DNA from 2 places in the Ochrobactrum sp. SFR4 genome. Region 2 is predicted to be linked to the other one. Evidence: riboswitches for the same ligand, from Rfam matches in the RefSeq annotation. Region 2 holds a riboswitch; the other holds the start of a gene.
What was found. A riboswitch is a leader RNA that binds a small molecule or an ion and turns the genes downstream of it on or off. The one in region 2 is predicted to bind FMN.

Region 1 (3,420 bases), on a different contig from region 2:
GCCGCACCGGATTACACGTCGAATTGACCGGATCGGCAAAGTTTTTTTGACGGGCAAAAACATACTGTCACAAAATTTAACGCAGGCAACAAATCGTGTGCTGACATGCTTAATTTCGACTTAAAAAACAATGGATTGTGATGAGCACATCACAATTGACAGGCCAGCTTACCCTTACCTGCACAGTCTGGAAAACAAGGCTCAAACCATAATTGTCATTGCCGGAACGACAGAAAAAAGCGCTTTCGGGTTGCGTGACCGGTTACACACTGTTACATTTGGTGAGTAAACAGAACTGAGCAAAGCATCGATAAGGGGCCGATGCGTAGAGGTGTGAGATGACTGAGATCACCAAAAGCGCAATTATTTATACCATGATGATTATCACGCTGAATACGGCCATTGCCATTAGTGTGATAGGTCTGGACTTCCTGCCATAACCATCATGACGGATGAGCATAGCGGCGCTGTATTGATAAGCGAATGAATGCTCTTACAGCGGTTTCAGTTAGGACTGAATCGGTTACTCCGCTGTAACTTTTTTTATGCATTATCCTACGCATCGTAGCGGGATAAAAATCAATCCTGTGAATTGATTTCCCTGCGAAGGCGGTTCACATTTTTGCTGGAAATGCTTTAACCTGTTTATGTGGGAGAATTTCCTGCGCTGCAGATTTCACAAGAGGTCTGCCGGAAGTGCTCCGGCAGACCTTTTTTAGGTGCCTGTCAGGGTTACAGGTCACGGCACATATGGATGACTTCAAAAGGCAGGCCTTCCGCATCCTGCGGATCACGCGTGGTTTCCATAAAACCGTTACGCAGATAGAAATTATGTGCCTGCGTGTTCAGTGCGTAAACTTCCAGCGACAGCGTTTTCTTTAATTGCAATGCATGGTCGAGCAATTGACGGCCAAGACCCTTGCCATGAATTTTAGTGTCGATGAAAAGACCGCCGATAAACTGATCCATCAGGCCGATAAATCCGGCCGGCTGTCCGTTTTCGAGGATCACCCAGTTTTCAGCTTGTTTCAGATAAATATCCCGCACCTGCTCAGACTGTAATTGCAGGCGTTCCTGCCCCAGAAAACTATGGGCGAATTGTGAAGCCTCCAGCCAGATAGTAACCAGAGTTTCCGTATCCTCATTGCGGATCGGGCGGATTTCATTTCGTATTTGTATCATGATATTTTTTGTCCGTTGAAAGATATTATACGCGCCCTGCTATGGGCTGCAAAAGGCGCAACTCAACCCTCAGCCGTGTATGAAAGGCTGTCGGGGAAACTCTTGTTATGAGTTGCTGCGCATAAATCTCCTGATTGGACTGCGCCTCCATATCACCGGCACAAAAGTGAAACAAGATTGTAAAGTAAAACAGCAACACATTGTCTACTCGACTTCCCCCTCAGCTATCTGTATGAGACATGCGTCGCGCAATAGTGCGCGATGTTGTTCTCGGGGCGGGGTGCGATTCCCCACCGGCGGTATGAAGAGGAAACTCTTTGAGCCCGCGAGCGTCTGAATAAAGCGATTTGTTCAGAGTCAGCAGATCCGGTGCGATGCCGGAGCCGACGGTATAGTCCGGATGAAAGAGAGCAAAGACACGGTTAAACAGCACACTTGTTATGGGTGTGATCTGTCGATTTGTGAATTTGCGCCCTGATTCTAGTATCAAGAGATGAAACTATGAACCAGAGCTTGACCAACCCATCTTCCCTCAAAGTTGCATTCATTCAGGCGCGCTGGCACGCCGATATCGTGGATGAAGCGCGCAAATCCTATATTGAAGAACTGGCTAAACTGACTGACAACGGCATTGAGGTCGAAGTCTTTGACGTGCCGGGCGTATTCGAAGCACCGCTTCTTGCCCGCACACTGGCCGGCACCGGCAAATATGCTGCTGTTGTTGCGGCGGGCTTTGTGGTTGACGGCGGCATTTACCGCCATGATTTCGTATCCGACGCAGTTATCAAAGGCCTGATGCAGGCACAGATGGATACAGATGTGCCGGTTCTCAGCGTTGTACTAACTCCGCACCATTATCATGACAGCAAAGAGCATCATGATTTCTTCTATACGCATTTCAAAGTCAAAGGTCGTGAAGCGGCTCATGCAACCGTGCAGATTTTGAATACTTACAGCAAAATCGAAGCGTAACTTAAAGAAAGCGGCTTGTATCGGCAGGCCGCTTTTTATTCCGTAATGCGCTGCGGATGCGTATAGACATCGAATTCCGAGCCACGCACCAATGCCACCAGCGTAATATTCAATGCGTCAGCTGTACGGATTGCCAGAGCCGTCGGTGCGGAAATCGCCATGATCACCGGCGAGCGGATCGCCGCTGTTTTCTGTACCATTTCCAGCGAGACACGACTGGTCACAACCACTGCACCACGCGACGGATCGGCATTTTCAGCCTTGCCATTCCCGCTTAACAAGAAGCCTGCCAGTTTGTCCAATGCGTTATGCCGCCCGACATCCTCGCGCACGGCCAGTATCTCGCCACTGTTCCGATACGCCTGATAGAAACCGGCCGCATGCACGGCTCCGGTTGCCCGATGCAAGACCTGCGAATGCCACATCTGCTCTGCAGCCTGCACAATCTGCTCAGAACGCAGCTTGAAATCGCTATCCCCAACCGGCGGAAACTCCCGCACAGCCTCAGTGATCGATTCAATACCGCACAAGCCACAGCCGACCGGCCCTGCCATATGGCGGCGACGGGCGGTCAGTGCATCACGCTGCTGATCGGATAACTGCATCTGCACATCAATACCGGCGGGAAAGCTCTGAATATCCATCGCTTCGATTTCAGAAGACTGTGCAATAATGCCTTCGCAGAGGCTGAAACCAACGGCAAAATCCTCAATATCCTGTGGACTGGCCATCATCACCGCATGGGTGGTCCCGCCATAGGAAAATGCCACAGGCAGCTCTTCTGCCACCTGCCGATGCGAAGCTTTCAGTACGCCCTGACGACGGATAATATTACTGACCTCAGATGTAGCGGGCGGAATATCATCCTTCCCCTCTCTCTCAAGTCCGCAGGTTTTATCCATAGCTCTCCCTTTCAACCCTCTGACTGCATGACTATATGCTTTTATTGAAAGCATATACCAGCATCTTTAGTGTCGCTTCTTCGGTGAAATTTCCGCCGTTACGTGGCAGTTTCAACAGGCAATAAGCGCTTTCGGGGTGGTAAGCACATCACGATGGTATATTCTGAAAACAAACCCACCAGAGCGTGTTGTATTTGATCTCAGCCACCGCACTCGCTCTGGATTCTTTTAATTGTCGCATGTTCGCGGTAGCTCAAATGAATCCATTTGAGCCGACATGCATTAATGAGGTTCCGACTTATGGACATTCGTCTGATTGATGAAAATTTTGCTGTCACCGGCCAGCTGTCACCGGAAGATATTG
Region 2 (3,420 bases):
GTGCTCGTGGCCGGTGCGCTGATGTTCTTTTACAGGGCATTTACTGCGGAAGAGCCTATTGTTGATCTCTCGGCCTTCAGGAATATGAATTTTGCTCTTGGTTCGAGTTTCTCATTCATTATGGGGGTAGGGCTTTACGGGCTGACCTATCTTTATCCGCTCTATCTCGGCAGTATCCGCGGTTATGATGCGCTGATGATCGGTGAGGCTCTGTTTGTCAGTGGTCTGGCGATGTTTATGACAGCGCCACTGGCAGGTTTTCTCTCAACGCGAATGGATCCGCGTCTGATGATGATGATCGGCTTTATCGGCTTTGCCGCCGGTACCTATCTGATGACAGGGCTGACAGCGGACTGGGATTTCTATGAACTGTTGCTACCGCAAATTCTGCGTGGCTGTTCAATGATGCTGTGTATGGTGCCGATCAACAATCTGGCGCTTGGTACATTGCATCCATCCCATATTAAAAACGCCTCCGGCCTGTTTAATCTGATGCGTAATCTGGGTGGTGCGATTGGTCTGGCGGTGATTAATACGATGCTGATGCGGCGCGGTGATCTGCATTATGCGCAATTGTCGGAACATCTGAACTGGGGCAACCGCGAAGCACAGGAAATGCTGGCCAATCTGACTGCTAAATTTAATGCGGCGGGTATGGATGGTGCCAATATTGCATTGATGAAACTCTCCGGCATGGTGCGTCAGCAGGCAACGCTGATGTCTTTCATCGACGTGTTTATGATCCTGACCGTGTTGTTTGTCTCACTGGCATTCTTTGCGACTATGATGAAAAAGCCCGGTGACGTGCCGAAAGACGCCGCAGGACATTAAGAGCGTATCAGTTCAAATAAAAACGGCGGGATTTCCCGCCGTTTTTTGATTATTCTGCCGCTTGTATTTTCGGGGATGAACGCCCGCTGTCCTGACGCATCAGATAGAGCGACGCGCTGACAATCAGCAGGGCACCCGGCCAGAAATTGATGCTTGGAGTAGCCGCAAAAACGATCCAGCCGAGAATAACATTCAGCGGCAGTTTCAGATCGTCAAAAGGCTGCAAATAAACAGCATCTGCCACGGAATAGGCGGCGATCTGGAAATATTGCGCCATGGCTGTCAGAACACCGATGGTGAGCAGGATTGACCAGATTTCCATAGATGGCGATGCGATCTCCGGAAAACCGACACCTGATGCAGCCCAGAGTGCCGCGTTAATCGGTGTGAGCAGGATCAGCATATACATGGAGATACTGGCTGTCGTTTCAAAGCGGGTCAGATATTTGGTCATCACCGAATAGCCTGCCCAAAGCGCCGCAGCAAGAATTGGCAGCAGGGAATAGACCGTATAGGTGTCCGACCATGGAGCAATGATAATCAATGCGCCGATGAAGCCTGCCAGAGTCGTGAGCAGGCGTGTCTGTGTTACAGCCTCGCGCAGGAACAATCTTGCACAGAGAATAACAAAAAACGGCGAGGTCATGGACAGCGCAATCACCTGCCAGATCGGCACATGTGTGAGGGCGAAAATCCACACCTGCACACCGGCGGCAGCCAGCGCCACGCGAATAATATGCAGCCCGAGATGATTGGTGCGCAGTGCCTGTGCGCCTTCGCGGATCAGCAGTGGCAAGGTCAGTACAAGGGCGATGACATATTGCCAGAAGGCAATAATAACAGAAGGGATACCGGTGCGTGTGCCTGCCCATTGGGTGGCGACATTGACGCCCGCATAAGCTGCTCCGGCTGCCAGCATGAGCGCTGCACCGCGGATGGTTGGTTTTAATGTTTGAACAGAGGCAATTGGGCTCAACGTTTTTCTTCCTGTCTCGTAAGCCGTTACCCCAGGGATTGGGAAATGGTACGGGAAGAAAATTACATAATGGCGGCAAAAGTGACCGCACATGATGCCATTTCAGCCCCGCTCTCTCTCATCCGGACTATGACCGTCGGCTTCGGAGTTGCACCGAATCTGCTGTCCTTAATCAGAAGAAAAGCAGGCATGTGAACATACGATGATCACACCCGGCCTTGTATCCCAATTAAGCGCTCGCGGGCTTCAGGCTTCCGCCTGTTACCGCCGGTGGGGAATTACACCCCGCCCTGAGAACGATTAAAATTATTATGAACAAAGCGCCGGACAGTTCCGGCTCCTTACTGCATAAGCCGAACTTATGGTGCGGGCAGGGATAAATCAAGCCGCATAACCGGCAACGCTGTGTCCTGAAAACGGTGTTTAATATTTTGCGATATATCCGGAGATAAATAATGTGAAAATGACGGTCTCTGACCCGTGTTTCAGTCTTTTATGACCTGCGAAATCACTTTTAAAAGACTTTATCATGCGCTTATGCAGTTAAATTTGCTGCTTTGAATCGCATTATGACTGTTATTTCAGTGATTTTGCCTGCCTTTTGTGCCATTTCCGGCAAATGATCGGGTGGAAGGCTGCGCTTTTTTGGCGGAGACATAGAGGCAGGGAGCAGAGCAGCATGTATTACGATAAAGTACAAAAAAATAAAATTACGCAGAAGCCGTGGTTTTTGGGCGTATTCGCCCTTGTTACCTTCATTTTTATGGTCTGGAAGAACTGGCATCTGACAGGCGCAGCAGATGCTGCCGTCACAGGTTTGGCCGGATTATTGCAGACAACAGGCGGCATATTTGCGGTTGCAGCCGTCACTTCGCTGGTTCTGACGCTGATTATCAACCTTGTCGGTAAGTTGCCGATGCAGATACAGACGATTGTTGTTTGGCTGGCATTGCTCTCTGCTGCTCTGTATTTCTTCTACAGCTTTGATCTGTCTTACACTTTCATTCTGTCGAAGCTGCCGTTCCTGATTACGCAGGGCGTATTCACGACCGTTTATATCTCGGCGATTTCCATTGCGATTGCTTTTGTACTGGCGATTATCGGTGCCGTTGCCAAGCTTTCGCAGAACGGTTTTGCCGTTGCTATCGCTTCATTTTACACTTCATTTTTCCGCGGCGTGCCGTTGCTGATCCAGATCTATCTGATTTATCTGGGTATTCCGCAGCTTGGTTATGTGATTGATGCGGTACCCGCCGGTGTGCTTGCTCTGTCGCTGTGCTATGGCGCCTATATGACCGAGATTTTCCGCGGCGGGATTATGTCCATTCCGCGTGGCCAGTGGGAAGCTGCCCGCGCCCTTGGTCTGCGTCCGTTCACCACTATGCGCAAAGTGATCATGCCGCAGGCAATGAAACTGATTATTCCTCCGACAGGAAACCAGTTCATTGCGATGCTGAAAGACTCATCACTTGTCTCGGTGATTGGTGTCTGGGAGCTGATGTTCCTTGCCCGTACGCAGGGTCGTGAAGAATTCCGCCATCTGGAAATGCTGATCACTGCTGCTCTGCTGTACTGGATTTTGTCGATTATTCTCGAACGCTGTCAGGCAGTGC

Region 1: another riboswitch for FMN. It lies ahead of HBA93_RS09835 (6,7-dimethyl-8-ribityllumazine synthase); the one in region 2 lies ahead of HBA93_RS06550 (DMT family transporter).

The regions. Positions count from the first base shown of each region.
Region 1 is NZ_JAAPBB010000006.1:177,810-181,229, reverse strand. It holds gene HBA93_RS09840 (GNAT family N-acetyltransferase) at 733-1,182, opposite strand; FMN riboswitch at 1,445-1,598, shown strand; gene HBA93_RS09835 (6,7-dimethyl-8-ribityllumazine synthase) at 1,684-2,154, shown strand; gene fdhD (formate dehydrogenase accessory sulfurtransferase FdhD) at 2,190-3,056, opposite strand; gene HBA93_RS09825 (protein tyrosine phosphatase family protein) at 3,357-3,420, shown strand, end outside.
Region 2 is NZ_JAAPBB010000004.1:126,563-129,982, reverse strand. It holds gene HBA93_RS06555 (DHA2 family efflux MFS transporter permease subunit) at 1-831, shown strand, start outside; gene HBA93_RS06550 (DMT family transporter) at 881-1,807, opposite strand; FMN riboswitch at 1,914-2,109, opposite strand; gene HBA93_RS06545 (amino acid ABC transporter permease) at 2,487-3,420, shown strand, end outside.